Regions from separate parts of the Shewanella psychrophila genome, predicted to be linked through region 3. Evidence: predicted binding sites of a transcription regulator. Region 3 holds the regulator's gene; each other region holds the start of a gene.
What was found. The regulator sigma-54, encoded in region 3, starts transcription at its own class of promoters, with help from an activator protein. The targets are predictions, from matches to a motif close to GTTGGCACGNNNNTNGNNT.

Region 1 (10,902 bases), 2.1 Mb from region 3:
AGGTGACTGCCAGTGCAAAGCCAACTGCAACGGCTGCATCGACGGCGTTACCGCCTTGCTTTAAAATCTCTACACCAGCTTTAGTCGCCAATGTTTCTTGACTCGACACCATGCCATGCTTAGCCCAAACGGGTTGCACGGTTGCCATGTGGCTGTATATTGAAGACTCGGCGGCGTGTACGGGGGCAACATGAAATGCCGAGGATAAACCCAGTAAAGGTACGGCCACAGACATGGCGACGAATAAGCGTTTCAGCGAGCGCATTGAGATCCCCTTTTCTTATACTAGAAAGTTATAGTTATATATTTGATGCTGCAATGTGACGTTAATCATATAAAATTGCAAGACAAAAAATGGGAGAAGTACTTGTTCGGAGCTGAGATAAAGTTTGAGTTTTCGCCATCCATTTCCGCGATACGGGCCGATGAATGGAATAGCTTGATGCAGGGAAATGTTAAGGAGAGCGGTAAGGGAGGAAACCCCTTTACTCGTTATGAATATTTATTGGCGTTAGAGCAAAGCGGATGTGTGTGCCCGAAATCCGGCTGGACTCCTATGCATATGTCGGTATTGCGCCAAGGCAAGCGGATTGCGGTAATGCCCCTGTATAGTAAAAGTCATTCCTATGGAGAATATGTGTTTGATTGGGCCTGGGCCGAGGCTTATGAAAGGAACAATATTGAGTATTATCCTAAGTTATTGAGCGCTGTGCCTTTTACGCCAGTCACAGGTAATAGGTTAGGCATAGATAGGCAATTAAGTGAGCAAGAGTCTCAGTCTGTTGTCTCCTTGATGATGGAAGCTTTAAATCATGAGATGAGACGTGGGAGCTATTCCAGTTGGCATTGCCTATTTATGCCCGAGGGGCAACATAGGCTTATTTCCCAATCACAATCACAAGAGTCCCATTTAGATCCACTGTTAGAGCTAGGCTCAGCATCATCAGCACCAGCAGCTCTAAATGTAGCGCCAAGGCCCCTTAAGAGAACGGGCACTCAGTTTCATTGGCGTAACCAAGATTATCAAGGATTTGATGATTTTTTGTCTGTTATGAGTTCCCGTAAACGCAAAAATATCCTCAAAGAGAGGAGTAAGGCTCAAAGTAAAGGGTATACATGTAGGTTTATTGCGGGTGTTGATGTGACAGAGGTTCAGTGGCAATCTTTCTATTACTGTTACCAAATTACTTATGCCAAACGCTCGGGACATTACGGCTATCTCAATTTAGATTTTTTTAAGTTAATTGGAAAAACCATGGCGGGCCAAGTGCAGTTGCTGGTTGTCGAAAAGCCCTTACTACAGCCCGATAGTTCGGATACTCCAGAGAGCTTAGATGACCATATAGACTCAAAAGAGGAGAACGGCGAATCCCGGATCGTCGCTGCAGCGCTCTATTTCAATAGCGATACTCATCTCTATGGCCGATACTGGGGCTGTTTGGAAGAGGCCGATGCATTACATTTCGAGGCATGTTATTACCAGGGAATTGAATTCTGCATCAAGCATGGTTTAGAGACATTCGATGCGGGGGCTCAGGGGGAGCATAAGATTTCCAGGGGATTTGAGCCAGTGGAGACCTACTCAAACCACGAGATAGCTCATCCCGCTTTTAGAGACGCCATTGAGAATTTCACTTTGCAGGAAGCCGAACAAAATCGGCTTTACATGATAGAGGCAGCGAAGTTACTGCCGTTTAAAGCGATGGAATAAATGAGGCTCTAGCTTGTAGAAGCTAAGAGCTAGAGCCTAGGAATCACATTTAACCTAATGCCAGCCAGAAACCGACGCCTATCATCAAGGAACCTGCGATACGATTCATTAGTTTAATGTTGTCACCCTTAGACAAAAACACCCTTAAGCTTTTCCCGCCTGTGGCATAGGCGAGCATAGCAACGGCTTCAGAGAACAAGATGATAGACAATAACCAGAAGAGCTGAGGCACCACCGCTTTATCAGCGCTGATGAATGGCGGTAACAGGGATATCATGAAAGCCCAACTCTTAGGATTTGATAGGGCTGTTAGTAGGCCTTGGTTGAACAGTGTCATGCGACTTACTTCTGTCTGTGCCTCTGTGGTTATGGTCATTTTCCCTTTAGATAACCACATTTGGATACCTATATAGATAAGGTAAGCACCACCGGCATACTTGATCACCGAGAAGGCCTGAGGATAGTTGAGCATGATGCTTGCAACGCCCATGACGGCTGCAATAGCAACGATAGCCACGCCAATCAATTCCCCTCCCATCATCCATAGGGTGCGACGCACACCTATGCTCATGCCTAAAGTCATGGCGAGCGTCATGCACATGCCGGGTGTGATTGCGACAAAAAAGAAGGTGGGTAAAAAAACAGCGAGTAGGGCGATATCTGGCATCTGTAATAAGCTTCTTAGTTTTTGTTATAAGGAGGCTCAGTCTAGAGAATATTTTGCTCACTGAAAACAAAAAACCAGCCTTTAAGGCTGGTTTTACATCGGGCTAACCTAAATTGGCAAATTTGTTAACGTTAGAGACTGGAGGCTAGAGTACGCCGCGACGTTGTTGATCACGCTCGATTGACTGAAATAGGGCGGTAAAGTTACCTTCGCCGAAGCCCTGATTATTCTTACGTTGAATGATCTCGATAAAGATAGGGCCGAACAGATTTTTAGTGAAAATCTGTAGCAGGTAGCCATCGTCATCGCCGTCGATCAATATCTGATGATGCTTGATACGTGCTCTGTCTTCGGTGACCTGAGGCAGCTTATCGAAGATGGTATCGTAGTATTCAGGGATAATGTCTAATGTCTGAATCGATGAGCCTTCCATTGCATCGAGAGAAGCAACGATATCACGGCTTCTGAATGCCAGATGTTGTACGCCTGGGCCATCATACTCTTTCAGGTATTCATCGATCTGATTCTTGTCGCTGCCTTTACCTTCGTTGATAGGAATACAGAAGCTTCCATCCGGTGAGCGTAGGGCGTAAGAGATCAAGGCCGTTTGAGCCCCTTTAATATCGAAATAGCGCACTTCGGTGAAACCAAAGATATCTTTATAGAAGTTAGACCAGAACTCCATAGTGCCTTGGTAGACATTGTTGGTGAGATGATCGACTTCGATAAAGCCTTTTTCCTGAGTGATAACTTGCTCTTCAAGATCGACGAAATCATCTTGGTAGATATTCTTCTCTTCGCCAAAAATGTCGATAAAGTAAATTAAGCTGTCACCTATGCCATAAATAGCCGGATAAGGATGATCTTTGTTAGCATCATCGGCAGGCTTAGCACCGCGTGCTACCGCACCGTCGAAGGCAAACTGTGCATCTTCTACACGCCAGCCCATAGAACAGATAGCAGGACCGTGACTCTTAGCAAACTCGGCTGAGAAACCACTTCGCTCGTTGTTCAGCAGGAAGTTGATGTCATTTTGCTTGTAGTAACTGATATCTTTGTTCTTGCTCTTTTTCAGTTTTGAGAAACCGAAATCGATAAATACTTTATGCATGAATTCAAGATCTGGGGTGGAAAATTCAGTGAATTCTATGCCCAATAAACCCAGTGGATTTTGTTCGCTTGCCATTGTTCTATCCTCGTTCAATTTTTCATGCACCTTGATATGTGCTTTTTATCTACTTGGCGAAGTGATGTCTTTTTGTTTTGATCCAGACGCCAGTTTCACTTTAATTGTGATCTTAATATCAATTTAGTTGCTAGGATGAACAAAAAAAAGAATAATAATTGGCGTGAGTTAATCTATAAATTAGATGGTATGTTAATGTTTACACTAATGAGGCATGTATGCGTATAGATGTTGATGCATTTAAAGTGCTTGAGGTTTTGGTCGAAGAAGGCAGCTTTGCTAAGGCTGCAGAGCGTTTGCATAAGGCTCAGTCTGCGGTTAGCTATCAGGTCAAGAAGCTAGAGCAACACTTAGGTGTAAATCTTTTTTGTCGGGAGCAGTACCGAGCTGAATTAACTCCAGAAGGTAAAGTTATACTTGCCGAAGGCCAGAGACTGTTGCAGTACCTTGCAAACATTGAACATTTAGCGAGCAGGTTCAGTGAGGGCTGGGAGCCAAAATTAGAGTTGGTGATTGACGGCGCCTTGCCGATGGAGCCGATCATGAAGGCACTAAAACGCATGGCCGCTCATCAGATCCCGACCAAAATACAGCTAAATATGGAGTTTTTGGGAGGCGTACAAGATAGGTTTGAGCGGGATAATGCCGATCTGATGCTTGTGAAAGACTATCGAACTGGCCCCAATTATCGACCTCAGTCCCTGCCGGACATCACCAGTATATTAGTGGTAGCGGCAAGCCATCCCTTGGCTGTGGAAGAGAACATCTCGTTATTTGAGTTGCAAAGGCATGTTGAACTCACTATCGAGGACTCCTCTCCCGAGATAAACTATCAGGATGAGCTTCAATTTGGTGGTGATAAGGTATTTTATCTGTCGGGGTTCATCATGAAGAAGAATGCCTTAGAGATGGGTCTGGGTTTTGGTTGGATGCCTGACTTTCTTATCCATGATGAACTCAAGCGTGGGGATCTAGTAGAGGTGGAATTTAGTGGTGGTAGCCGTCACAGCTTCACACCTAAGCTAGTGTCGACCATGGAGCGTCCATTGGGTAAGGCGGGACGTCTGTTTACTGAGCTCATTATGGAAGAGTTCGATCGTGCAGAGCTTTAATCTTGTGGTGCTTTTCACTCTTATCTTTCTTCTCATTTTTAGCGTTTGCATCAAATGGGGCGTGGACGGTGCAAAAACCAATTACCGAAACCAATTCTTGAAACCAAAGCTACCTTTACAAAAATGTTTATAAATATCCCGAAGTTCATCTAAGGCTCTGGCTACACTGCTGGCTAAAACTTTCGAGCTGGACTTACCTATTTATAGCATATTGGTTATTCATGGCTTGTCTATAACCAATCGGCAATGGCGGCATTGCATATTAGGAATCAGAACCAAAGGGTATTATGTTTAGCTGTAAGCTCTCAAATGAGGAAGGTAGGTCTCTCAGCCATCTGAAGAGTGTATAGCAGCCTGCCATATCCTGTTTATCTATAAAGTAAATCTGTTTAGCTGCCGATATTTAAGATATAGCATACCGTTAAGCTTAGGTTCAGTTGATTTATCCTATGATGTGGATATTAAATGAGTGGTACGACATATGCAGACATTCTTTACTAGAGAAAGTCGATTATTGAGAAGTCGAAATAGCAATTTCAGCGAGCATATGTATAAAGTGGTTTTACAGGTTTATCTGTTATTCACTTCACTCTATCCCCGTTGATAGGAGGTATCAGATGAAACAGTCATTTAGCCATCAGACATCGAATCTTTATGCTAAGTATGTGAGTATTTTAGCCTGTGGTGATAAACCCATCTCTGTATGTAAAATACAGGAATTTACGGATGATCTTGCCAAGAGTCACTTGTTATTGTCAGACTTTAACTGGGATGATTGGTATCAAAATAGCCATTTAGTTGACAGGCCCGAGTACATTGCCGATGCTAGCTTGCATGATTGCCAGCTATTGCTCACGGCCATGACGCGTCTCGAACGCTTTAGCCCGGGCGTAATGGATAATATGAGGCGTCAAGGTGTCTTGCTTGCAATCCTAGAACGTTATAATAATGTTTCTATGCAACTTGCCTGCTAGTCGCCGATAGACGGCTAGAGCTCGTTAGTTTATTTATGAGCTTCTTATAGTAAGTAAGAGCGCATACTCTTTATTTAAGAGAAGCCAGACATAAAGCAAGTTTCAAGCCTTCCATGGCAAGCTTGCATAAATGTTCCGGATACAAGAACGCCAGCATTAAGCTGGCGTTCTTGTATCCGAAGCTTTTACCGATTGGTCTAGCCCCCAAATGGTACTGGTCTCGGTGTGTTCGCATTCGATGGCGGTAAGATAGGTAAAACTATCTGTGGTTGATCGCCGGTGAGTGACTTAAGGAAAGCAACCATCTCTTTGACTTCAGTCTCTGACAGTTGCTGGCCGAGCTGAATATCTGCCATGGTATTCACAGCTTCTTCCAGTGTCCAAGTTGCGCCGTCATGGAAGTAGGGATAGGTTAACTCGATATTTCTAAGTGTCGGTACCTTAAATACAAACTTATCTGCTGAATTACCTGTTACAGCAATACGCCCCTTAGCTGGGTTATCGGTGTGGAAAGGTTTGACCAAGCCCATCTTCATATACATGGTGCCACCAACAGCTGGTCCGTTGTGACAGCTAGTACAACCTTTGTCTTTAAACAGTTGATAACCTGACTTTGCTTGTGCACTGATTGCTGATTTGTCGCCTTTAAGGAACTGGTCAAACGGGCTATTCGGTGTCACCAAGGTTTTTTCAAATTCAGCAATAGCATCGGTAATATTTTCGATATTCACTGAGTCTTTGCCATAAATAGCTGCGAATCTGGCTTGATAATCAGGCATTGAGTTGACTGTTGTAACGGCGAGTTCATGGGTAAATCCCATTTCCCCCGGGTTAGCTATTGGACCGCCTGCTTGTTCTTTCAGATCTTTGGCTCGCCCATCCCAGAATTGGGCTAAACCGTATTCTGCATTGAGTACGGTTGGCGAATTAATTGGACCTTCTTGCCAGTTGTGACCTATGGATGTGGGTAGTGCATCGACACCACCTAATGACAGGTTGTGGCATGAGTTACATGAGATAAAGCCTGATTTGGAGAGTCTTGGTTCGAAAAAGAGCATCTTACCTAATTCAACTTTTTCCGGTGCAGTGATTTTTGCGGGTTCAATAATCTCGATAGGTTCCTGAGCCATGGCAGCTGTGCTGAATATTGTGATAATCGCGAGAGAAACAGAAGAAAATCGCTTCATACTTGACCTCACATTAATACTTGTTTTTTGTGTGGGTACTTAATGGGGTCATCTTAATATTTCACAAATAAATGGGGTAACACTTTGTTTAGATTGAGTCTATCGTATGTTTGGATTAAGTAATCGTGAAGCAGATCTCAGATACTCATTAGGGATTCAGGCAGGGAGGGTCATTCAGGTCACGTTCTGATTATGTTTGTGATCCATGTTTGCGCTCTAAGTGTCTCAGGGGATAGGAGGTTAAGAATTGCTATGAGCGCTTCATCTTTCTCAATAAGATCTTTCTATCTAGCCAAGCTGCTGAAGCTGAAAACTGGCGCTGACTCTTTCGCAGCCAAATCTTTGCCCAAGGGTATTCCAGACTTAAGATGGCAAGCCCTATTGGCAATAGAAGCCAAGCGGGACCGGGCAGCGCCAACAGAGCGATTCCGGCGAGTGTCAGTAATCCTCCGATAATGGAGATAAGCACTTTACGGATCATAACTGTTCCTACTTAATCATAATATGTTAGCCAATGTCTCATTATTAAGGCCATACATGCTAGTCGACAATTGTAACAAAGGCTGACTAGAATACCGGATAACCAGCAAGTATAAACTGTCTATACTTATGTAAAATCAATTTTAGATAGGATAACTTCATTAACCGATTAAGAATTATATTGGCGTTTTCTGGGTTGAGTCACTCATCAGTGAAGTGCGGATTGAGGTTTGTGTTACTTTTAACCCTATTGATAAGCTCGTCCGCTAAAGCTGATACCCTTAAGCTGACGTCTTTACATTGGCCACCTTATTCCGGAAAAACTCTGGTCGATCAAGGGGCATTGATTGCTATTACTCGAGCAGCTCTCAATGCCATGGGTCATGAACTCTTGGTCGATTTTTATCCATGGAGCCGAGCTGTGAGGCTGGCTAGCCGGGATGATTCTATGTATCTTGGATACCTGCCCGAATACTCTTATCCGACACAGGCTTTTATTTTTTCTGAATCACTAGGTGTAAGCCCATTGGGCCTGGTAGAGAGACAAGTTAATCCTATTCGCTGGCCAAAGCTTATCAATCTAAATGAGTATACATTAGGTGTGGTCAGGGATTATGTGAATACTGCCGATCTGGATATTATGATTAAGCAGGGGGCTCAACCTGTAGAAGTCGTCAGTTCTGATGAACATAATATCAAGAAGGTGGCAACGGGTCGTGTTGATGGCGCCGTGATTGATGTTCATGTCCTCAGGTTTATATTGGCGAGAGAAGATTTGAAGCCATTAGCCGATAAGTTACAGATGAATCAAAAGCTGCTCGAAGAGAAGCAACTCTATGTTGCCTTTAAAAACACGCCAGATGGCCACAAGTGGCGAAGTATTGTTAATCATGGTTTAACCAGAATAGATGCTAAATCTATTTTAGATGATTATATGGCTTCTGTTACGGCGGCTAGTCAATAATGGCAAAACCTTTCACGATGGCTTAACGCTTTGATTAAGCCACCTGTATACCGTTACCTAATGATCACTTTAGGCTTTCGACACGACACTTTGGCCGATTGGGGTTAGGCTTAACATGGCCAGCTTGAGATGTTGAATGCCAAAAGGGATACCAATAATCGTTACAAAACAGGCTAAGGCATGTGTGATATGTCCGATGGCGAGCCAGATCCCGAATAATAAGAACCAGATAATGTTACCTACTGTGCCAAAAGCGCCTGTTCCCATATCTTCTTGCCCTGAGAGATGTCTTCTATTCATCTGTTCTTGACCGAATGGCCAAAATGTCATTTCACCTATGACAAAACAGGCGCGTCCGAATGGGATCCCTATGATACTGATGAAGCAAAGTAGGCCAGCTAGCCACCATGCTAACCCCATGATGAAGCCGCCAAGCACAAACCAAGCTATGTTAAAAATTAACCGTAATACTGCCATTTAGGCCTCCAGTGGAACTGCGTCTTTTATGTTTATTCTTAATGCTATTAAGCAGGTACCGTGCCAATTGTTTAAACCCTTTAGTTTCAATTGCTTGTCGGTGGTGGTGGGGCGGAAGTTAGTGAGATTAATCAGCTTTTAGTTCTTTTAGTCGATTGTAAGGTGTATCCGGTGGTAACATCACTCTCTGTCTATTCCAGTTTATTGTCTTGAAATGAAGTTAAGCCACACCCCTGTCGATACCATAGAGATGTTTAACAGAGACATTTTTGTGAAGCGAGATGATCTGCTCCACCCCGAATTTTCGGGTAATAAGGCGCGAAAATTTGCCTATTTCCTCGAGCATGATTTTCCGGGAGTATGTAAGCTCATCGGCTATGGCTCACCCCAGGCAAACTCACTTTATTCTATGTCGGCGCTAGCTAAACTTAAGGGGTGGAGTTTAGAGTTTTATGTGGATCACATCGCTTCTCACATCAAAAAAAATCCCAGCGGTAACTACGGCGCGGCATTAGCTAATGGTGCACGTGTCATATCACTAGACACTCTGGATAATAGCGAAGGACGGGACACATATACCTATATACAAGAAGTCGTGCAGCCCCATGAGGCAAATGTGGTTTTTGTGCCTGAAGGAGGGCGCTGTGAGTATGCCGAGTTCGGGGTATCTAAACTGGCTGAGGAAATAGTGCAGTGGGCAGATGAGAATGAATTACATCATCTTGTCGTTTTCCTGCCGTCGGGTACCGGCACAACAGCTCTATATATTAATAAGTACTTTGTTGAGCAGGGGATAAGTATTCGGGTACTTACCTGCGCTGCGGTTGGGGGAAGTGCTTACTTAACTCAGCAATTTACCGAGCTGTCTGACAATCCCAAACATCATCCTGAGATTGTGACTCTTGAAAAAAAATATCACTTCGGGAAGTTGTACCCTGAGTTTTATGAGATGTGGAAAACGCTCTCACTCAGCGGTATCGCTTTTGAGTTACTTTATGACCCTCTGGGTTGGCTGGCACTGGAGCACTATCTAAACTTGAGCGCAGAAGATGTGCCTATCTTGTACCTTCATCAAGGGGGATTATTAGGTAATGAAACTATGTTGCCGAGATACACGAGAAAATACGGTGATGAAATGGTTAATTGTTCGAACTAAAAGTGAGTATTGGGGAAGAGAGTAAGTGGAGGAGTGTATTTACCGTTTGGTCAGGCTAAGTATCTGTGAAAGTGATACAGCCTGAACCAAAGGTAGGAGGTTGCTTTATTGCTTAATAGCCGACTTATGGTGCCGGTCCTATCTGTTTCCTGTTATTAGCGGGGAAACATTCGATACCAGTGAGAGGAGTGTATCGATTAGCATCTGTTGATTGTTTTAACTAACTCTAACTAGCAGCCTAGTGAGAGGTTTGACGAGAGCTAACTTAAATTTATTTACTGCCAGATAATAGCCAGTTCATAAATTTTAACGCTTCGGTGCGCTTTGAGAAAGTCTGTCGGTTTTTTCCTTGGCTATCGGTGAAAGCGATAGAAGATTTATTAACTGAAATAGAATCTACTGGAAAATTAACTGTGATCTGGTGACCATTTACATTGTACGACATAGGTCATACTCCTTATGTTTTACTGCTAGCATTAATCGGTAGCAGTTTGTATTTAATAATAAAATCCTTAGCAATTAGCAAAAGATGAGCATTAAGTTCGCTTTGAGATTACCCACCTTCGACGGTTTAATCAAGTAAACTAGTTATCAATAAATGTTAATATTTGTAATCTGTGAGATAACCACTAAACCGATTGGCTTCGAGTTAAACACAGATGTATGACAGCTAGATGACTATAGTTGAGTAGTTGAACCGGAGATATAATATTTTTGCGAGGCAGTGACGATATGGAGTCGGACTAACAAAGAAAATTAAATAAAGGTGTCTCAAATCTAACGGTCATTATATCGACGAACATGGACTTGTCAATACTCTTCTAACATTATTATCCGCTTTTTCGTTGTCGATATAATTAAGTTGTAAAACTGTTGTTTATGATAATAAGTGATAGAATTTGTGGGTGTTTTGTTAGCTGATGGTCGGTAAGTATGCGTTTGAGTAATCGTTTTTTCCTTCTTTTCTTATGTTCACTTATTTTATTTT
Region 2 (10,902 bases), 300 kb from region 3:
AGCAGAACAACCTTGGCTCCATTCTAGATTCTTATTCACGACGTTAATATTGAGCACCTGATTACTGAGTTCAAACCAGCTGAATACGAGAACCCCAAGTAAGATAAATGTAGGTACCAAAAATTTGGCAATACGTGTCAGTCGCTTAAAATTTTCATCTTGATCTTGTGGCATTTGCAGGCTTCCATACAGGGAACTTGTTAGTATAAATAGCACGAATACAAATTATATCAACAGATTGGGAGCAAGCTGAACGATTGTTAATAGTTGTTTGCCGCGGAGCTTTAAATTGCGTGAAACTGACAGGGCGTCATAGGTGGAACGAAGATCATGAGAATGAGCCCTCTGAGCGAGGCATGGTGAATATGGCAAAGCCATGGCTAATTAACGAGAAGTATGGAAGCTGAACTGGCACTTGTATATAGATATACTTTACCCAACTGGCTGTTAAACATGGATGTTGATGAGAACGAGCAGTCCTCCTTGCCCGAGTGTAGAGGGAATACCAAGACGTTAGTTGTTAGACGAAGTCTAACTATAGAAGGCTACTTAAAGTAGCCAAAACTTTAAGATTTGGCCTTGTACTCATTACAATTTTAATGAAATATATCAGGCTAATAATAAGACTAATATTGAGTACCTAACATGCGTTTCAAGCACTTATCAGCCATCATCTTGGTTAGCCTTGCGAGTTCTTCCGCTATAGCTAACGATGAAACAGCTTCTCAGCTAGCAGAGCCCAAAATCGCTAATACCTATATCAACGATAAAATCCTGCCACCAAGCATAGAGTGGCATGGTAAGAGTGAAGCACTGCTCCTCAGTGCGGACGATGAATGGGCGACACCTTTCGAACAAAATGGCCTTAAGACCAGTCCAAATTACGATGATACTTTCATCTGGCTCGATAAGCTTATTGCCCAAACAGACAAGTTAAAAAAAGTCAGTTTAGGTAAGAGTCCCCAAGGGCGTGATATCTGGATGATTGTTGCCTCGGCTGAGGGCGCCGAAACTCCAGAAGCATTAGCCGAGAACAATAAGCCCAGTGTGCTGGTTCAAGCGGGCATTCACTCAGGCGAAATCGACGGTAAAGATGCGGGTATGATGCTACTTCGTGATCTGGTTCTGGGGGGAAAAGGAGATTTGCTCGATAAGGCAAACCTACTATTTGTACCTATTTTCAGTGTCGACGGTCATGAACGTTCAACCCAATATAATCGCGTCAATCAGCGCGGTCCAATAAATATGGGCTGGCGTACAACGGCGAATAACCTCAACTTAAACCGAGATTATGCCAAAGCCGATACCTTAGAGATGCAGCATATGTTACATGCTATCAATGAATGGCAACCCAATCTTTATATCGATGTACATGTGACCGATGGCATCGACTATCAATATGATATGACATTCGGCTATAACCTACCTCAAGGGCTCAGCCCAGCAAGTTATGCTTGGCTCGAGAAAATCTATCGCCCCGCCATCGAGTCGGCGCTCACTAGCCAGGGACATATACCGGGTCCTTTAATCTTTGCCATAGACAACACTGATATCACTAAAGGCATGTCACTGTGGAACGCTAGTCCTCGTTATTCCAATGGTTATGGCGATGCCAGACACCTGCCGACTATCTTGATAGAAAACCACAGCCTTAAACCTTATAAGCAACGAGTTTTGGGGACTTACGTGATGCTTGAGGCCACCTTGAAAACGTTAGGCATGCAGGCCACTAAGTTAAAGTCGGCCATTAAACAGGATAAGTTCCGCTATCCACCTCGAGTGACACTCACCTGGAAAGAGGCACAGCAGAAACAAGGTTGGGATTTTAAGGGCATTGAATATCGCATGGAAAAAAGTGTAATCAGTGGTAATGATATAGTCCGCTGGACCGGAGTGCCTAAGCTTTACCCTAACCTGCCTGTGGTTGGCGATACCGTGCCAGACATCAGCGTGACTCGACCCAGTGCTTACTATATTCCCCCACAGTGGACAGAAGTGATCGAGCGCTTACAAATTCACGGTATCCGTATGACCAGACTCCACCAACCTACAGAGATAAAACTGCAACGATACGAGCTGAGCGAGCCTAAGTTCAGAAGCAAGGATTATGAAGGCAGGCAGATGGTGGAAGCAGAAGTAAGACTCGAGTCTGTCGAAACTGAGCTAGCTAGCGGCACGGTAAAAATCGATACCCACCAGCCCTTGGGCGACCTGGCTATCTTACTACTCGAGCCTCAATCACCAGATTCCTTACTGCAGTGGGGATTTTTTAATCCTATCTTCACTCGCACAGAATATATCGAAAACTATGCCGTAGAGCCACTGGCGACTCAGATGCTCAAGGATGATCCTAAGTTACAGCTAGCATTCGACAAGGCTCTGAAAGACGAGGAATTCGCGGCAGATCCTAAGGCACGCCTGCGGTGGTTCTATAAGAGAAGCCCTTACTATGATGATCAATACCAAAAGTATCCGGTATTGAGGCAGAAGTAGCGCTATGACGAGTACCAATACCAGTAGCTAATACCAACACAAACCAGTCGGGCAACAGATTAATCTCGGCTGGTTTTGATTTTCAGCCAGAGTGACTCATCCCTAAGGGGCGTCGACTCGGGCAAGTTGGTATTTGTAAGACGAAACGTTTTTGAACCTGAATATTTTTCCAGAGGAAATATATTTTTGGTGACCGGATGGTACTGCATAAATACAGTTAGCTTACCTTGCTCAACTAAAGAGAGCAGACCCAACTCTAACCGCTGAGCCAGAGTTTCCTTGTCTTTATTAACGAAGATATACATGGGAAATGGATAGCTGAGCAATATCTTGTCGTAAGCGATCAAGTCTTCTTTATCTTCCCCCTCAAGCTCCGCGTAAACCTCTGTGATCCCTCGCGGGAAATAATCGCACCGCCCCTGCTTGAGCATGCTATACATGAGCGCGAACTTAGTGACTCGCTCCACCCGATAACCATTACTCTCTAAAATATCTGAATCCGGCCACTGATCCCCCTGGCACGCAGTGAGAGCCTTTAATTGACCCGATGTACCTATCTGCAGAAACATCTGGTACTTTGCAGCCCTAATCACTGGAACCCTCACCCCCAATAAGCCTCCCATTAGGGGGACTCGTATAGCACGATACGTGTCTTCTCTATCTTGGCTGGTTCCAGCCCAAAAAAGATCTAACTCTCCTTGCTTAAGTGCACTGAAAGCTCTGTTCTGGGTGAAAACGGACTCAGACTCGACCAATTCGGCTTGCCCATACTCCTCTCGGGTCAGTTCTAAAATAAGAGTGATGAGATCGACATAATACCCATAGCTAGCATCATCTTCAGACTGCTTAGGTTGAATAACGATAGGAGCCGCCGCAAGATGGGTGGCTGCAATACTAAGAGAAATGATAAACACCAGAAATGCCAAGGCTCGCATAATCACCTTTGTGAGAATAGTGATACGTTTAGATTAGATATATCTAAGCTTACACTAGTTAAACTAGCTGACTATTTTGCTAGTGGCAAGCTGTGTAATACAGTCTTTAGACAAACAAAAAAGACGCTCAGTGAGCGTCTTTAGCAGAGTTAATCAGTTAAGGATTAGTATTTCACATTTGCCTGCATATCTGCTGAAACCATATCTTCGAATCGCTTAGTAAGATGCAAAGAGCCACATAGGATGATCTTAGCTAGGTTTCTTAGACGAAATTGAATAGCTCAGGGGCACACGTTGTTGTTTATGCTCCATAACATATCTTAATACTCGTTCACCTGAAGCCTGAGTATGTACTTCTTCGGCTAGGCCCTCGAAACAGTTATAGGGACTAAAATCAAACTCATTGTAGTGCTCGAGTGTAAGCCCAGCGCGAAGCAAGGCATTCAGAATATCTGAGATAGAATGGGGCCAAGTGATCAAGGTGTATTTGTCACCTGAGCAATTCTCTGTATAGGTGCCCTCTTCATCAACATCCGGCTCAGCTTGCGCAAAATAACTATAGCCATCGAACAAGGCCTCTAAGGGATGAAACTCAACCATATAAAATTGACCGCCAGACTTGAGGCAATCCCGGACGACTTGGGCCCATAAATCGAGATCTGGCAACCAACATAGGACCCCATAAGACGTAAATACAATATCGTACTGCTTAGATACCTTCTCTGCCGTGCTATATACGTCGGTACAGATAAATTCGGCTTCTAGACCTGCCTGCGATGTCAGTTCCCGAGCCTTTTCGATTGCCGTAGACGAGAGATCGATACCTGTCACTTCGGCGCCCTTTCTGGCCCAAGACAAGGTATCTAATCCGAAGTGGCATTGAAGATGGAGAAGGCTCTTACCTTTCACTTCTAGCTCATCAAGCTCAATCTCTTTCAAGGCACACTTACCCGATAGGAAACCTTCTACATCATAAAACTTTGAAGCCACATGAGTGTGAGTACGCTTATTCCAAGCAGTTTTATTGATTGCTAAGTAATCCATTGCTTCTCTCTTATTTCTCTTCTACCCATAATAAATGACTCGGTTTATTAGGTTAAAAGCAGTGATGGAATTCACCACATGATAGGTCTATAAACTCATTGATTGAGCATAGAGGTTAACATCTCCACAAACACTCTCCAACAAAACCGTTAATAGTCTTTAAAAACATAGAGTTTTCATATTGGCATAAACACTGCTTAGTTAAAGATAATAAAAACTGTAATGACTTCGAGCGCACAAGAATTAAACTTAAATTTTGGCTCTCACTAGATTAATTTAAAGGAATAAATACATGACAATTCGCCCAACCGCACTCGCTTCAATATTCGCCCTATCCTTATCCGGATGCATTATTAACGTTAATGGCGCCAGCATGGAACCTCTTGAACACAGTCAGCAGATGCTGCAAATCGATGCAAGTGAACTCAACGCTATGGTCGCCAACACCGGAGCTGGTTCATTAGAGATAATAGGAGTCGATGGGATCACAGATATCACACTCGAAGCTGACATCTACACCTATGAAGAGATGGAACCAGATTTGTCGCTAACTCAAAAAGGAGACACCGCCTATCTGATTGCCGAGTTTGGCCCACGATTCGGCTCAGGAAACTCTCCTTACATAGATCTTGTTATCAAGGTTCCGGCTAACATGAAACTAGATATCGATGATGGCTCAGGCAGCATCAAACTCTCTGGTATAGATGCCAATATTAAACTTGAAGACGGTTCCGGTAGCATAGAAATCCAAGGTGGCAGAAATCTAAATATTCAAGATGGATCTGGCTCTATAATTCTGTCGAACGTGCAGGGTGATATCGAGCTTGATGATGGTTCTGGTTCGATTGATATCAGTAAGGTAAATGGTGATGTCAGTATTACAGATGGTTCCGGTGGTATGTCGGTAACAGATATTCAGGGCAAGGTCACCATAGAAGACGGATCCGGAGGTATTGAAGTGGTCAATGCTAAGGGGCTCACTATTCTCGAAGCCGGTTCTGGTGACTTAAGTTTCGATAAGATCGACGGTCAGGTCAGTATGCACTAACTCTTAGTAATAGCCCTTGTCATAGCTCTAGCAATAGAAAGCTGAACCAACTTCCCGGCGCAGCGACTTTAGTTATTTTATGAGTCGCTGCCCACCCCATTAACACAAATATATTCCAGCTAAACTCAAGACTATCACTAAACTTGGGCTAGCCTTCTAGCTTAGTGACTCGATGACTCCGCTTCCAAAACTGCCAAATCAATCCAGCGCACACACTAAACCAGATCCATCTGAGCATGCTCACTTGCCAAAGTTCATCGGCATCAATGCCCTTATCTAACTCACAGAGCAAGATAACCACTAACAGCACTAAGTAACTTCGAAATCTTAGTTTATCGGTAAGATTCACCAGAGGCGCAAGCAATAACGCCCCATAAGCACACAAAGCCCCGACGATAGCTCCCATAACAACATCTGTAGGCCAATGTGCACCAACCATAACGCGTGAAACACCAACAAGAGCGGCGACAGCGATCAAACCCAGCTTAATTTTATTGCACTTGCTTACCAGAAAAATAGTTACTGCAAACAAAAACGCCGTCGCAGTATGACCCGAGGGAAAACTATTGGTATGTCGGGTCTCTCCTATAATATTTAAGTAATCCAAGATCACTGCGGGTCTGGGCGCCGCGAAATAATCTTTAATAAGAGGAACCATCAATAATGAAAGTATGGCAGCAACCACCACTCTCAAAGTGAGATCGGGACGCTTGATCAGATAACAGAGTACAATTACACTTAGAGTCGTCCCATTACCAAGATCGGTTATAGCACTGACGACCCAAGTAGGTACTAGAGCCCCCATAGTATTAATGCTCTGAAATAGAGATAAGTTAGTTGCATCATTAAGCGTAAGTATGTGAACGACAAATAAAGTAAGTAGCAGAAATTGAAATCCATATCCTGTCATTTCACGAGATTGTAAGCTCCATCTGCCTCGTGAAGAAATTATCTTGTTCATAGCGGACTCCGATTTTTTCATCGAATTCATCATACGACTCAAACGTGAAATTTCCGTGAATCCGCTAGTAAGTCCGAAATTTATTTCATTGGCACATCTGTACTCTGCTATCGGGATCACGATTATGGCATCACGAACATCCAAGCTAAGGTAACTCTCAGATTTCGACTATTGTGAAGTTAACCTTTGACGCTTTGCCATTACCCCAGCCATAAGCTCCCTCTTCGCAAACCCTAATACGGCAATAATACTTAGCATTAGCAGCCCCCACCTCACATACTGCACGATGGAAATTTCAGAAAAATCATAACCCGTATGCAATTCACTGGACACCAGAGCCAGAACTAAGAGCAGATAAGCTAATAGGCGCTTCCTAAACGTGAGTCGGATTAAAGGACATATATGACTCGCTGCATAGGCGCAGCTAAGACCCACAATGGCCCCCATTACAACATCTGCTGGCCAATGTGCCCCTACCAAGATCCTTGATACCCCTACCAATGCCGCCATGAAAATCAGGCTAATTCTGAGAAATACCTTTTGGCTTGATAGATAAATTAAACCTGCAAAGAGAAATGCCGTGGCGCTATGTCCGGAAGGAAAACTGTGCTTGTATCTAGTCTCTCCGATCACGTTTAAATGTTCCAATATCACAGCAGGTCTTGGCGCATCGAAGTACTGTTTAAGCAAAGGAACAACGATCAGGCTTAACAAGGCTGCAAGAAGCACCCTACAGATCAATTCGGGACGCTTGACCAGATAACATAAGATCACTGCCCCCAAGGTGATTCCATTACCAAAATCAGAAACCAATGCCAAGATCCAATCCGGCATGTAGGCGCTCATCCCATTGATGCCATTAAATATCAAATAATTGCTAGCTTGATTTAAGGTGAGCAAATGCAGGATAAATAAGATGAAAAAGATAGTGAAAAAACTATTAGCCAGGCTATTCCTTTTCCCATCTACTCTTTCATGTGTTTGTGTATTTAGTTGTTTAAATGTAGGCAAGGTATACACCCATTAAGACTCATGGGGGCAAATTAACTCTTAGGGTGTGAAAAATTTGTGCTTGTTGGTGAATGGACTGAGATTCAAGCCTGACTATAAAAAAATAGCAAAAACTGGTAACGAATAAGTAACCAATCTACACATAATTTGCCAGATTAATTACCTATAAATGACAAAATAAGTCTCAAAACCCGCTGGACTAGCGGTAAAAGAGCTGTCAGAAATGACATGGCTTCAATAATCAGGAGTTAGCAGCAATCATAAGTAACTTTCGTTGCCTGGATAATTTTTTAACAGCAATCTCACGCTTTAACGCTTCAGAGCGATTGCCGACATTTTCAGAATACGCCAAAGAGAGAGGCCCCTTACCTCTAAGGAACTTAGCCGCCTTAACTCCCCCTCCTTGATGCTCCTTTAAGCGGCGTTCTATATCTGTAGTCACACCGGTATAGAGGTGACCATTGCCACAACGGATCATATATAACTTCCAAATAGACTCAGTCACAGTAACTCCTTAATACCTAAGCTTGTTTGACTCCTCCCACATGTTCACGGTAGGAGCCATTACTCTATTGTGCTTTACCTATAACCTAGTTTAATCCTAATAAACCAAGGAAGAAGGCGTATTCCTGTGCCGTATCTTGATAACGGCGGTAGCGGCCACTTTTACCACCATGGCCCGCTTCCATATCGATATGAAACAGCAACTTATTATCGTCTGTCTTATAATCCCTCAACTTAGCCACCCATTTTGCAGGCTCAAAATATTGCACCTGAGAGTCATGTAATCCCGTGGTAACCAAGAGGTGTGGATAGGCCTGTCTGGTCATTTGATCATAGGGTGAATAACTCAGCATATAATCGAAATAAACCTTCTCATTGGGATTACCCCACTCATCATATTCATTGGTGGTTAATGGAATGGACTCATCGAGCATAGTAGTGACTATATCTACGAAGGGCACATGGGCCGCAACGGCGAAATACAGTTCCGGCGCCTGATTAATCACCCCTCCCATCAATAAACCACCAGCACTTCCACCGGCGGCTAGCACCTTCTTGCTATCTCCGTATCCTTGAGCGACCAATGCTTTAGTGACATCGACAAAATCATCGAAGCTGTGTTGCTTATTCAACATACGACCAGAATCGTACCAAGGGCGGCCCAGCATCTCCCCGCCTCTGACATGAGCTATGGCATAAACGACACCACGATCTAACAGACTTATCGCCGAACTATCAAAGTCAGGATCGACCGTATGCCCATAGGCGCCATAGCCATATTGATACAGAGGATTAGTACCGTCTTTGGTGAACTTATCTTTACGATACACCAGAGTCACAGGCACCTTAGCCCCGTCACGGGCCGTAATAAACAATCGCTCGGCTTGGTAGCGTTCGCTATCGAAGTCCCCCAGTACCTTCTCTTGCTTCAACAAGCGCCTGTCCATAGGTTTACTCAAGTCATATTCATAAATAGACTCAGGCGTAGTAGGACTAGAATAATAGATACGCAGCTTATTGCTTAGCTGACTGGCATTAATATCCAGCCCAGCAACATAGGCAGGATCATTAAACGCTAGCAGGTAGGGTGCTTGCTCGCCGAAGGGGCGAACTTCTATTTGGCTTACACCCTGAGCGCGGGTTTGCACAATCAGATAATCTTTTAATAGCAAAATATCTTCGATACGCGTATCGGCAGCCGCCGCTATAACTTGTTGCCACTGGCTCTTATCTGAAATCTGGCTTTCATTGGCTTTCATCAACCTGAAATTTTCTGCCTGCCAATTAGTTAAGATGTAGTACTCGTCACCCAACTTAGATACTGAGTACTCATGACCCTCTTCTCTGGCTAACAAAGGCTTAAACTGAGTTAACGGCTTATCTGCTTCGAGCATAGATACCTCACTGGTGATGGTGCTCTCATGAAACAGTAGGATACGAGTCTCATCTAAGCTTTTTCCCAATGAAATGTAATAGGTATCGTCTTGCTCCTCATACACCAGCACATCTTGCGACTGCTCGGTACCTAGCTTATGACGAAAAACCTGGTTTCCCAGTAAGGTTTGCTGATCTTTCTTGATGTAGAACACATGTTGATTGTCGTTTGCCCACACTGCCCCACCATCTGTGCCGTCCAATACATCATCGAGTAAGGCTCCACTCTCGATGTCTTTGAAAAATATCTTGTACATGCGCCTACTGAGGGTATCTTCACCGAATGCCAACTTAGACTCGTCATAACTGATGGACACACCACCTAAGCCATAAAAGTCATGACCATTGGCACGCACATTCACATCGAGTAAAACCTGCTCATGATGATGAAGCTGAGAGTCTGCCGACGATGTTAGTCCATGACTAGTTTGAGTCTCTATTTCGCCACGACTACGAACAATTACGGGGTACTCGAATCCCTGCTGATAACGCCTCGAATACCAATGGCTATGCCACTTATAAGGGACACTAGATTCGTCTTTATCCAGTCGGCCGATCAATTCGTCGAACAAGGTCTTCTGCAGCGGCTCATAGGGAGAAAATTGAGCCGTTTTGTAGCGGTTTTCCGCCTCTAAATGCGCCAGTATTTGAGGACTTTTTCTCGAGTCATCCCTGAGCCAATAATAGTCATCGACCCTCTTAACTCCATGTAGATTCAATTCAAATGGTACTTTCTTGGCAACCGGAGGAAGAAGATTATCGGCATGTTTCATAGATGTTTCTCTCAAAGTATCTGCGCAGCCGAGCGATAGGCTCAGTATCAAGGGCACAAATAGTAAATTTAATCTGAAATCCGAAAAGGATCGGCGGTATCTAGGCATCTTACACATCCTTGGTAATTGATGACTTCAATGAGCACTTAAAAATTACGATTCTAAAGAGGATACCGCCTCAGGTAAAGGCCTTGGGCTTACCCTTGCACTTGTCATTTGCCTAAAAGAAGCGCACCATACTCGCGCTCGACAGCTTAAATCTTGCTGGTACAGGACCTATTATTGAGTCCTCCCATAAGATGACGTACGAGTAAATTCTCAGGGCGGGGTGCAACTCCCCACCGGCGGTGATAGTACTTGATTCAATTTCATTATCGAACTCAGGTCTTAAGCCCGCGAGCGCCCAGGCAAGAAATATTGAAAAATATAAACAACCTGGGGTCAGCAGATCTGGTGCCTTTACCCAGTGTAAAGCACTCCAGAGCCGACGGTAATGAGCTTTCTACTAAGAGCCTACAAGCTTAAGTAGCGAGTCTGAGTCCGGATGAGAGAGAATGTAAAGATGCAACGAGAAGCCCCCCACACATATGCCTTTAATCGGTATTTGTCATAGTGCTTACTCGGTTCAACTTAAACACCTCATTGTTTGTCAATGCGGTGTCATTTTCTGCACGCCCTGATTCAGGAAAACCCAATGTT
Region 3 (10,902 bases):
CTTACTGCCCGGAGTGGCGCAAGTAGTACACTCCGGCTGCAGAATGGTGCTTAATTCCATTATTAATGCTTTGTTAGCTTCTCTTTGTGTTTAATAACCTGACGGTCGAGCTTATCAATCAGGGAGTCGATAGCGGCATACATGTCAGCATTCTCTGACATAGCGAAAACCTCACCACCAGCAAGGTGGAGTTTAGCTTCGGCTTTTTGCTGCATTTTCTGAACATTTAAAATAACGTGCACATTATTGATCTGATCGAAATGTCGTTCAAGCTTAGTGAACTTTTCTTCGACATAATGTCTTAGCGATTTAGTGATCTCTATATGGTGTCCAGTTAGGTTTATTTGCATAGAAATACTCCTCCAGTTTCCGATTGTTTCACTCTTAGGTTGATTTTAGGTAAATCTTTAGGGATTTAACTCACAACATAATTCCCTGTTATACCAGGAGTTGAGCCTAACTATTATCGACTACAGGCCGCTTCTGGTGATTAGCTCACAACATGAGAGCTAATCAGGTCAGTCACTAAACTAGAACTGTTAGTTAGGTATGACCTTATTTCCTTTTTCTACAAACTCTTACGTTGATTCGATGGTGGAATCAACATGGCTTCACGATACTTAGCTATGGTGCGTCTGGCGACCTTAATTCCCTGCTCCGCTAATAGCAAGGCCATCTTACTGTCGCTGAGTGGCTTCTGCTGGTTTTCGGCTGCGACCAATTTCTTTATGAAAGCACGAATAGCGGTAGATGAACACTCTCCGCCATCATCGGTCCCCACATGGCTGGAGAAAAAATATTTCAGCTCAAATATACCCCTAGGGGTGTGCATATATTTTTGTGTGGTGACCCGGGAAATGGTGGATTCATGCATCTCAACGGCTTCGGCTATATCGTTTAATACCATAGGTTTCATGGCTTCTTCACCATACTCGAAGAAGCCTTGCTGGAATTTAACGATACAGTTCGAGACTTTCAGTAAAGTGTCGTTGCGGCTCTCAAGGCTCTTAATAAACCACTTTGCCTCTTGTAGATGCCCTCGAATAAATTGACCATCAGCCTGATTTTTAGTGCTTTTAGCCATGGAAGCATAGTGTTGATTGACATTGATCTTCGGCATATTGTCTGGATTTAACTCAACTACCCAGCGACCTTTCTTCTTGGTCACAGTGACATCAGGGATGACATATTCATCTTTTCCTGGGGTAATTGCCAATCCGGGACGGGGATTAAGTGTCTGGATTAACTCAATGGCTTGTTTGAGATCATCTTCCTTGAGCTTGGTCTTACGCATTAACAGGCGGAAATCACGGCCGGCGATCAGATCCAGGTGGTCTTTTATAAGTAGCCTAGCGTTATCTATGTGTGGGGTTGTATCGGCATATTGTGCTAGCTGAATGATTAGGCATTCACTGAGGTCCCTTGCTGCAACTCCAATGGGATCGAAGTGCTGGATGCGCTTAAGTACGGCCTCTATTTCATCTTGCTCAATTTCAGGATCACCCATGGCTTCGAGGATGTCATCAACACTCTGAGTGAGATAGCCTCTCTCATCTATGGCGTCTATGATGGCCGTCGCTATGGCGAGATCGTTGTCTGAAAACGGTGTGAGATTTTTCTGCCATTCGAGATGTTCATACAAACCTTCGCTAGTCTCACCTTGGAAGGGCATATCGTCATCGCGCATTGCGCCGGAACTCGAATTGGGAGACGCCGTGTAGACTTCATCCCAGGTCGTGTCCATTGGGAGTTCTTCAGGCATTGAATCTTGGGTTAACGCCTCAGAGGTTTCAACCGCTGAACTGTCCAGTGGGCCATCGCTCTCTGCTGTGGCGCTAAAGTCATCTGTGTCAGTGGTCTTGTCTTCACCATTGACCGGGGGGTCGACTTGCTCTTCATCTAGTTCGAGAAGGGGGTTGGAGTCTAACGCTTGTTGGATTTCTTGTTGCAGTTCCAGCGACGATAGTTGCAATAGACGTATAGCCTGCTGCAGTTGTGGTGTCATGGTTAACTGCTGACCCATTTTAAGCTGGAGTGACGCTTTCATTTACCGCTATTCCCTTCATTGTAATTATAAAATGAGAAAGCCTGCTTTGACTTGTTTGGGGTTTCTCTGAGCCCCTAGACCTCAGGCTGAGTCAGCCGAGTGTCGATAATAGCTCATTTCTTGATGCGCTAAGAATGAGCCTCATGATTAACTATAGCTTGAATTGTTCACCTAAGTACACAGCTCGTACTTGCTGATTGTCTAAGATTTCGGCAGGTGTACCTTCAGCGATTAAATTTCCGTGGCTGACGATATAAGCACGTTCACAGACGTCTAAGGTTTCACGCACATTATGGTCGGTGATCAGTACACCTAAGCCGCGACTTTTAAGCTGCAGGATAATTTTTTTAATGTCGATAACTGAGATCGGATCCACACCTGCGAAGGGCTCATCTAGGAGAATAAACTTAGGATTAGCGGCTAAGGCCCTGGCTATCTCGACGCGTCGGCGTTCACCACCTGAGAGCGCCATGCCTTGGCTGTCTCGGATGTGGGTAATATTAAATTCTTCCAGAAGATTCTCGAGTTGTTCCTCTCGGGCATTGTTATCTATGTCTGAACGAGTCTGCAGGACAGCCATAATGTTATCTCGAACCGATAACTTTCTAAATATGCTCGCTTCTTGAGGAAGATAGCCAATGCCCTTTCTTGCCCTCAAGTGCATTGGATCTAAGGTCAAATCGTCATCATCGATCAAGATCCTACCCTTATCACTTTGCACTAAGCCTACAACCATGTAGAAAGTAGTCGTTTTTCCCGCACCATTTGGGCCTAAAAGACCGACGATCTGCCCAGTTTCCACTGTGATGCTGACATCTTGGACCACGGCTCTATTTTTATAACTCTTGGCAAGATTGACTGCCTTTAGCGTCATCTGGCTCATTGTTTTTCCTGCTCGATGATAGGTAGCTGAGTTGGAATTACGTCAGTATTTTCTTCTTGCCCCTTGGCTTGAATGTTATCTTCATCTTGCTTGATTTCAGGTAGTTGAGTCGGCAGTGGCTCAGTGGCGGGTTCTTTCGCCTTATCTTGACTAGTATCCTGATAGTTTTCCGGTTGAATAATGGTGATGACCCTATCCTTGCCTGTACTTTCTGCTATCAACTGCTGCTCAGCTATGTTGTAGCGAATCATATTACCTGTCACTCGGCTACCATCTTGCTCTAGCATGGCATTGCCTACCAAGGTTAAAGTTCTGCTCGATAGCTCGTATCTAATTTCTTTGGCACTGGCAGAAGCTGGACGTCCATCTTCCATTATCTGGGTGTAAGTCGCAGGCTCACCTATGGCGACAAGTGTTTTTCCGCCGCCATCTTCTTTAGAGGAGGCTCTGAGTTCGTCGGCCAAGATCTTGATCGATCCTTGCGTGACTTCCACTGGACCATGAAAGATCATCTGATTATTTTTAATATCGGCTTCTTGACTCGAGGCCGAGATCTTAACTTCTTGCATGAGATCATCTTGCTTTGTAACGCCACTAAAACTTGTGATACACAGTAGCGCTGCGATGATTAAGTTATGTTTGTTCATATCGTCCTTCAAATGTCTTACTTGTCTTATGCACAACGCATATCGAGCGTTGGAATTGTTAGTCTGGGTCTGTTTTTCTAAAATATGGCCTTGGGCTAGTACAAAACAGGCTAATTGACCTCGTATATGCCTTTAACCTTACTCAATAATTGTACTTTTTGAGCATTAAGATCACCGAACAAACCTACGCCCTGGATAAGAAAATCATCTCCTGTGATGTAGACTTCACGATCTGAGGTCATGATCATGGTATGGAGATCTAGCTCCAGATAACTGGTTTTCATGGTTTGGATCGGTTCTTCTGGGCTTATTGAATCGATAATAACATTGTTCTCGAGAACGACTTTACCTGATTTCTTATTGAGTGTTCCCATTGTCGATTGAAGGCGCCATTTTGCTTGACCTCCGTCGGGATAAACCAGGTATATGGGCTGAGTGAAATAGGTCATGTTGGCCTCATCAAAGTGCTCCATATGGGTTGCTGTGACTCGGCTGTTGACTAATCCTTGCTTATTATATTCGACACTGCGTAGGTTATCGGCAATATAATCTGGTCTTAAGCTGACATCGATAGCCACCTCTTCATCGCTCTTCTTGGATTGTACTTGCCAATACAGCAACAAGGCCGTTCCGAAGAAAGCTATGATGGCCAGAGTCACTCTATTCATATACTCATACCCTGAGCGGTATCGAATTTCTCTTGGCTGAGGAGTAGGAGATCCGTTAATTCACGTAAGGCACCATGTCCACCTCTGATGCTAGTGACAAAGTCTGCAGCTTGTTTAACATAAGGGTGACCATCGGCGACACAGACTGAAAGCCCTACCTCTTTCATGACGGGGAGGTCAACCATATCATCACCTATATAAGCCACCTGGTCGGGGGTCACATCATAAAGAGAGAGGAGCTCTTGATATGGCATTAACTTGTTGTCGACACCTTGGTAGATATGTTTAATTCCCAATGCTGTCATACGGTCTTCAACTATCTGGGATTTACGTCCGGTGATAATCGCGACAGGGATATCGCTGGTGAGCAGAGATCTAACCCCGTATCCGTCTCGGGTATGGAAGGTCTTGAGCTCTTCGCCAGCATTACTCATGTAGACCAGACCATCTGAAAATACGCCGTCTACATCACAGATCAGGAGTTTTATCTGCTTAGCCTTCTGCCAAATCTTGTCTTCTACAGGACCATAAAAACTTTGATGGAATTCATTCATTTTATATTACCCCGGCCTTAACCATATCGAGCATGTTTAATGCACCTATAGGTGTGTTGTTATCATCTATGATGATGAGACCATTGATATCTTTCTCATCCATTACTTTTAGTGCTTCGGCGGCCAATATGCCCTCTGATATGGTGACACAGCCTTTACTCATCACATCAGATATAGATGTTTTTCTCAGATTGACCTGAGCGTCTATGACTCGGCGAAGATCGCCGTCGGTAAAAATACCCACTAGCTTATTGGCATCATCGATAACCGCGGTCATGCCCAGACCTTTCTTAGAAATTTCATAGAGGGCATCTGTGATGCAGATATTATGCTTAACCAGCGGCAAATCAGCACCTTTATGCATAACATCACTGACTTTAAGCAGCAATTTTCGACCTAACATACCACCTGGGTGTGACAGGGCGAAATCATCCTTGGTAAAGCCTCTCGCCTGTAGCAGTGCGACAGCCAGGGCGTCGCCCATCACAAGCGTTGCCGTGGTGCTGGATGTGGGAGCGAGTCCTAGAGGGCAAGCCTCCTCGGGTACTTCGATACACAGGTGTACCACAGAATGTTTAGCCATGGTAGATTGCGGTTTACCTGTAACTGCAATGATAGGCAGACCCATACGCTTAATCACCGGCATCAAGGTTAAGATCTCGGCAGCCTCTCCCGAATTGGAGATGGCTAAGATGATATCGTTCTCACTGAGCACGCCAAGATCGCCATGACTGGCTTCACCTGGATGAACGAAAAATGCGGGTGTTCCTGTGCTGGCAAAAGTCGCTGAAATTTTATTGCCGATATGACCTGATTTGCCCATTCCCATGACAATGACCTTACCGGTGCACTCAAAGATCAATTTACACGCAGTCGCAAACTCAGCAGAATCTACATATTGATATAAGTTATCGAGAGCCTTTCGCTCGGCATCGATAACTTTCTTGCCCCACTGGCGTAATTTATTTACATCTAGCATTTCAATCTCTCTGTTTATTCAGGCTGTTCTAGTCTTGTTAAGCAAGAAAAAGGACTAGTTGATATGAGATAAAGGTCAAGAGTAACACGCCTCCATGCCAAGGCTTTAATGCTCTTGCACGACCACTCAGTAAAATGAGTATGGCAAGGGCGCTACTCGTGGCCATTACCATATAGAAATCTCGGGTACTGGCTGCTGCGTCGACTTCCCCTGGCGCGATTAAACCGGGCAGGGCAAGTACGGCGAGGATATTGAATAGATTTGAGCCTACAATATTACCAATTGCCAGATCGTCTTCTTTCTTCAGCACGCCGGCGACACAAGCCGCAAGCTCAGGCAAACTTGTGCCTATGGCTATGATAGTTAAACCGATAACAAGATCCGACAGATGATAGGCTTTGGCGATACCTACTGCGCCCTGAACCATCCAGTCGGCCGACAGAGGTAATAAAATAATACCCACAACTAGCCAGAGAACCGCCTTGTGAGTAGGGACGCCCGTAGGTATTTCCTCATCGGCTTCAGCTTCGAGTGTGTCAAGTTTCTTGTTAGTTAAGCCATGCCAGATAAGATAACCCATAAGGATGAAGAAGAGTCCCATCAACATGACGCCTTCCATGCGTGTTAAAAGACCATCATGGAGGAAGTAACCCGCGATAGCCGTGGCGGCCAACATTAAAGGTATTTCCCGCATTAAGGTTTGGGAGCGTACTGAAATGACTCCTAACAGTGCTGTTATTCCTAATATCAAGGTGATATTAGCGATATTTGACCCCAATACGTTGCCAATGGCTGTATCGGTCATGCCCTCCATTGATGCGGTGGCTGCGACGAACATTTCGGGAGCAGAACTGCCCATTGCCACTATGGTCAATCCGATCAACATCGGCGGAAGTCCGAGGTTTCGAGCGAAGGCAGCCGCACCATAGACAAACTTGTCGGCGCTCCATACCAAAACACCCAATCCTGCAATAAGCATGAAAATATTAAATAACATCTATTTCAATTCTAAAATGACTTGCGGGCATTTTCGCTGGATTTGAATGAAAATGAAAGTATTGAGGCAAGATAGTGTCGATTCAGTTGTGCCTATTAGCGCAATTACGTACAATTTACTGCTCAGTTTCTGTCAGACTCGTTTGCCTTCCCTAGGTGCTTGTACGTAATGGATGCGGTATGAACTTAGAAGTGTCACCAAAACCTAACTCATTGGTCGAGATCCGCAACTTAAAATTTAGTCGCGGTGACCACATCATTTTTGATGATATTAGTCTCTCTATTCCTAGAGGTAAGATCACGGCGATCATGGGCCCGAGTGGAATAGGCAAGACGACCCTGCTCAAATTGATTGGTGGGCAGTTAACGCCTGAATCTGGTTCGGTATTGTTCGATGGCAAGGATGTGCATAAGTGTCGCCGCGGGGAGCTTTTTGTACTGCGCAAGCGCATGAGCATGCTTTTTCAGAGTGGAGCCCTGTTTACCGATATGAATGTGTTCGACAATGTGGCATTTGCTTTGCGTGAGCATTCAGGACTCGCAGAAGAAATTATTGCCCGCATAGTACTGATGAAATTAGAGGCCGTTGGTTTAAGAGGCACAGCAAAAATGATGCCTAGCGAGCTTTCTGGAGGGATGCAGCGCCGGGTGGCACTTGCCAGAGCGATTGCTCTCGAGCCTGATATGGTGATGTATGATGAGCCTTTTGCGGGTCAAGATCCTATTTCCATGGGGGTTCTGGTGAAGCTTATCAAAGAGCTTTCTGCCGTATTGGGGCTCACCTCCGTAGTGATATCTCATGATGTGCAGGAAGTCTTAGGCATTGCCGATTATGTCTATGTGATGGCCGATAAGCGAGTGATAGCTCAAGGTACTCCCGAGGAGTTACGAGTCGCTGATAATGAGCTGCTTAAACAATTTATTGGTGGTGAACCTGATGGCCCGGTGCCTTTTCATTTTCCTGCATCTAATTATGCTCAGGAGTTAGTCGGTCAGTGACAGATAAATATATTAGTAAATCGACAATGTCTCCATCTAATGTAAAGAGGGCTGGCTCATGAATATGGCTAACAGCTTAGCCAATCTTGGCCGTAGAGGCATAGAGCTGGTTGTCGGGTTAGGTAAAGCCGGTCTTATGCTTTGGGGGGCTATAGCCCGTAAACCACGTTTGAAAGGATTTCCGCTCTTTGTTAAGCAACTCTATGTTGTTGGCGTGCAATCTATGGTGCTTATACTTATATCGGGTCTGTTTATAGGCATGGTGTTGGCGTTGCAGGGGTATAATATTCTTGTTGGTTTCGGTACCGAGGAGAGCCTTGGTCCTATGGTTGCCCTGAGCTTGCTTAGAGAGTTGGGGCCGGTTGTGACCGCGCTGTTGTTTGCCGGGAGAGCTGGTTCAGCGCTCACCGCCGAGATAGGCTTGATGAAGAGTACCGAGCAACTCTCTAGTTTGGAGATGATGGCTATCGATCCGCTAAGGCAGATCATCGCGCCTCGCTTCTGGGCTGGGGTGGTGAGTCTGCCACTTCTGGCATTGATGTTTACCGCCATCGGGATCTATGGTGGTCATCTGGTGGGAGTGGAATGGAAAGGTATAGACAGTGGCAGTTTCTGGTCGATTTTACAGGCTTCTGTAGAGTGGCGTCAGGATATAGTGAACTGTTTGATTAAGAGCTTTCTGTTTGCCATTGTCGTAACTTGGATTGCCCTATATAGGGGTTATCAAGTGACCCCGAGCCCTGAAGGGATAAGCAAGGCCACGACTCAGACTGTTGTTCAGTCAAGTTTGGCGGTATTGGCTTTAGATTTTTTACTTACGGCAATAATGTTTGGCCGTTAATGGATTTTATTGAGCAGACTGAAGTAGGCTCAGCATGTAGAGTGGAAATGAGAGTATGTTAACTCGTAAAATTGAAGTATTAGTGGGACTGTTTCTGTTATCCGGGCTGGTGGCATTTTTGATCTTAGTGTTCAATGTCGCCAATGTCGAAGTGAAGTCAGGGGCCAACAACTACACCCTCTATGCTAAATTTAGCAATATAGGCGGGCTTAAAGTTCGTTCTCCGGTCAAGGTGGGAGGCGTGGTTGTGGGGCGAGTGAGCGCTATTAGTCTCGATCCTAGCGAGTTAGTGCCTGTGGTAGAGTTGTCTATGGATAAGCACTTCGATCAGTTCCCTGAAACGAGTAGCCTGTCAATTTTGACTTCTGGTTTGTTGGGGGAGCAATTTCTAGGACTCACCCCAGGTTTTATGGATGATGATATCGCCATGTTAGTCGATGGCGATAGAATAGATGATACTCACTCGGCTCTTGTACTCGAAGAGCTTATTGGTCAGTTCCTATATAGCGTTAAAGATTAAGCTTGATTGAGTCAATTTTCTATAGAAGCTAGCTATAGGTTGTTATAAATAGTCGAATTTATTTTATTGCGTCAAGGATTTTAAATGAGAATGTTTAATCGAATCTGTAAGGTTACAGCTTCACTTATTTTACTCACATTGAGTGCCACAGCCCATAGTGATGACTCGGCTGTAAACACCATGAACCCTTATGACATGGTTGAGGCTGTGGCGAATAATACTTTTGCCAGGTTTCATCAGGATGTTGACATAATTAAGACCGATCCAGACCATCTTAAACTGATAGTCTCGGATGAGTTGATGCCCTATATTGACTATAAATATGCGTCTTATAAAGTCATGGGCATACACCTTAAGGCGACGACAAAAGAGCAAAGAACGCGATTTGTAAAAGCATTTCAGGGTTATCTGGTGGCAACCTATGCACAGGCATTTACTGAGTACACAGATCAACAAGTTAAGTTTGCGCCTGCGAAAGATTTTACCGGTGAGAAGATGGTCGATGTGAACGTCGAGTTAATTGAAGCGGGTAGACCAGCTATTAAGTTAATGTTTAAAGTGCGTCGCCTCAAAGACGGCAGTTGGAAAGCATTCGATCTTGTTGCCGAAGGTGTCAGCTTGCTAGCATCGAAGAGCTCAGAGATCTCAAACTTGATCCGTCAGAAAGGGATAGATTCGGTGATTCTAGAGTTAGAACAGCGTAATAAGGGCCATATTAGCTATAAGTCAAATGGCACTAGGCTCTAAGTGGTTGAGTTTAACTGCGAAGGTTCGGTGTGCCGACTCACAGGTCGGCTCTCACAGGGAGATGTTGTTAAACTCTGGGGCAAGAGGAAACGTCTGCTTAGTGACAAGATTGAGGTCATAGAACTGTCGGCATTAACTTACAGCGATAGTGCTGGTATTGCTTTCATCTTAGAGTTGATAGCCTTGGCTAAGAGAGAGCGAAGAGAGATAACACTCAGCGCTGCATCGAGTCAGCTATCGAAATTAATTGCATTATACGATTTAGAACACTTCTTCGATGAAGAAGTAAAACAAGGTAAATAGATCCATGGATACCAACGAGACAGAACAAGCAAATGAAGCACTGAAGCTAAAAGAGATAGAGCAGCTTCTTCAGGATGCACTCTCACTAGATGAAGTGCATGTAACCCAAGCTGGAACCCACTATAAAATAGTGGCCGTCGGCGAGTGTTTCGATGGTATGGGGCGCGTAAAACAGCAGCAAACCATCTATGGTCCATTGATGGATCGTATCACCAGTGGCGAACTACACGCGCTAACGATCAATGCCTTCACGCCGACACAATGGAAGCGTGAAAAAGTCTTTAACATGTAAGCCGAGATCTAAATTGGATAAATTAAAAATTCAGGCGAGCGAAGCGCTTGCTGGTGAAGTCGTGATCTCTGGGGCTAAAAATGCCGCCTTGCCTATCTTAATGGCTGGCGTGTTGGCAGAAACTGATTTCGTCGTAAGCAATGTTCCGGATCTTAGAGACGTGAGCACAAGTTGTGAATTGCTGCGTTGCTTAGGCGCCGAAGTGAGCCGTTCAGATAACAGTGAGGTGCGTATTTCTACCACTTCTCTGGATAATTTTTGTGCGCCTTATGATTTAGTTAAAACCATGCGCGCATCGATTCTTATCTTGGGACCATTATTGGCCCGTTTCGGTACCGCCGATGTCTCCCTGCCTGGTGGCTGTGCCATTGGTGCCCGTCCGGTGAACCTTCATCTCCATGGTTTAGAGCAGATGGGAGCGAAGAT

Region 1: sps_RS07010 (YccF domain-containing protein) is a predicted target of sigma-54. The motif match lies at 8,808-8,826, and genes of this name have one in related genera.
Region 2: sps_RS26885 (DUF4097 family beta strand repeat-containing protein) is a predicted target of sigma-54. The motif match lies at 4,653-4,671, and genes of this name have one in related genera.

The regions. Positions count from the first base shown of each region.
Region 1 covers NZ_CP014782.1:1,567,292-1,578,193, reverse strand. The annotation lists gene ggt (gamma-glutamyltransferase) at 1-265, opposite strand, end outside; gene sps_RS07050 (GNAT family N-acetyltransferase) at 368-1,711, shown strand; gene sps_RS07045 (LysE family translocator) at 1,761-2,378, opposite strand; gene hppD (4-hydroxyphenylpyruvate dioxygenase) at 2,524-3,564, opposite strand; gene sps_RS07035 (LysR family transcriptional regulator) at 3,783-4,676, shown strand; gene sps_RS07030 (DUF6508 domain-containing protein) at 5,294-5,650, shown strand; gene sps_RS07025 (cytochrome-c peroxidase) at 5,848-6,837, opposite strand; gene sps_RS07020 (PGPGW domain-containing protein) at 7,088-7,318, opposite strand; gene sps_RS07015 (substrate-binding periplasmic protein) at 7,550-8,281, shown strand; gene sps_RS07010 (YccF domain-containing protein) at 8,351-8,758, opposite strand; gene sps_RS07005 (pyridoxal-phosphate dependent enzyme) at 8,973-9,914, shown strand; gene sps_RS28035 (hypothetical protein) at 10,186-10,359, opposite strand; gene sps_RS07000 (mechanosensitive ion channel family protein) at 10,848-10,902, shown strand, end outside.
Region 2 covers NZ_CP014782.1:6,139,910-6,150,811, forward strand. The annotation lists gene sps_RS26865 (hypothetical protein) at 1-174, opposite strand, end outside; gene sps_RS26870 (M14 family metallopeptidase) at 646-2,493, shown strand; gene sps_RS26875 (ABC transporter substrate-binding protein) at 2,553-3,428, opposite strand; gene sps_RS26880 (class I SAM-dependent methyltransferase) at 3,678-4,472, opposite strand; gene sps_RS26885 (DUF4097 family beta strand repeat-containing protein) at 4,765-5,520, shown strand; gene sps_RS26890 (phosphatase PAP2 family protein) at 5,669-6,481, opposite strand; gene sps_RS26895 (phosphatase PAP2 family protein) at 6,650-7,327, opposite strand; gene sps_RS26900 (GIY-YIG nuclease family protein) at 7,734-7,997, opposite strand; gene sps_RS26905 (S9 family peptidase) at 8,083-10,203, opposite strand; FMN riboswitch at 10,514-10,763, shown strand.
Region 3 covers NZ_CP014782.1:5,844,579-5,855,480, reverse strand. The annotation lists gene ptsN (PTS IIA-like nitrogen regulatory protein PtsN) at 1-60, opposite strand, end outside; gene hpf (ribosome hibernation promoting factor) at 63-350, opposite strand; gene sps_RS25625 (RNA polymerase factor sigma-54) at 569-2,047, opposite strand; gene lptB (LPS export ABC transporter ATP-binding protein) at 2,199-2,930, opposite strand; partial or broken gene lptA (lipopolysaccharide transport periplasmic protein LptA) at 3,035-3,577, opposite strand; gene lptC (LPS export ABC transporter periplasmic protein LptC) at 3,688-4,245, opposite strand; gene kdsC (3-deoxy-manno-octulosonate-8-phosphatase KdsC) at 4,242-4,799, opposite strand; gene sps_RS25600 (KpsF/GutQ family sugar-phosphate isomerase) at 4,801-5,778, opposite strand; gene sps_RS25595 (calcium/sodium antiporter) at 5,816-6,775, opposite strand; gene sps_RS25590 (ATP-binding cassette domain-containing protein) at 6,955-7,773, shown strand; gene mlaE (lipid asymmetry maintenance ABC transporter permease subunit MlaE) at 7,832-8,614, shown strand; gene mlaD (outer membrane lipid asymmetry maintenance protein MlaD) at 8,670-9,134, shown strand; gene sps_RS25575 (MlaC/ttg2D family ABC transporter substrate-binding protein) at 9,225-9,881, shown strand; gene sps_RS25570 (STAS domain-containing protein) at 9,882-10,184, shown strand; gene sps_RS25565 (BolA family protein) at 10,189-10,476, shown strand; gene murA (UDP-N-acetylglucosamine 1-carboxyvinyltransferase) at 10,490-10,902, shown strand, end outside.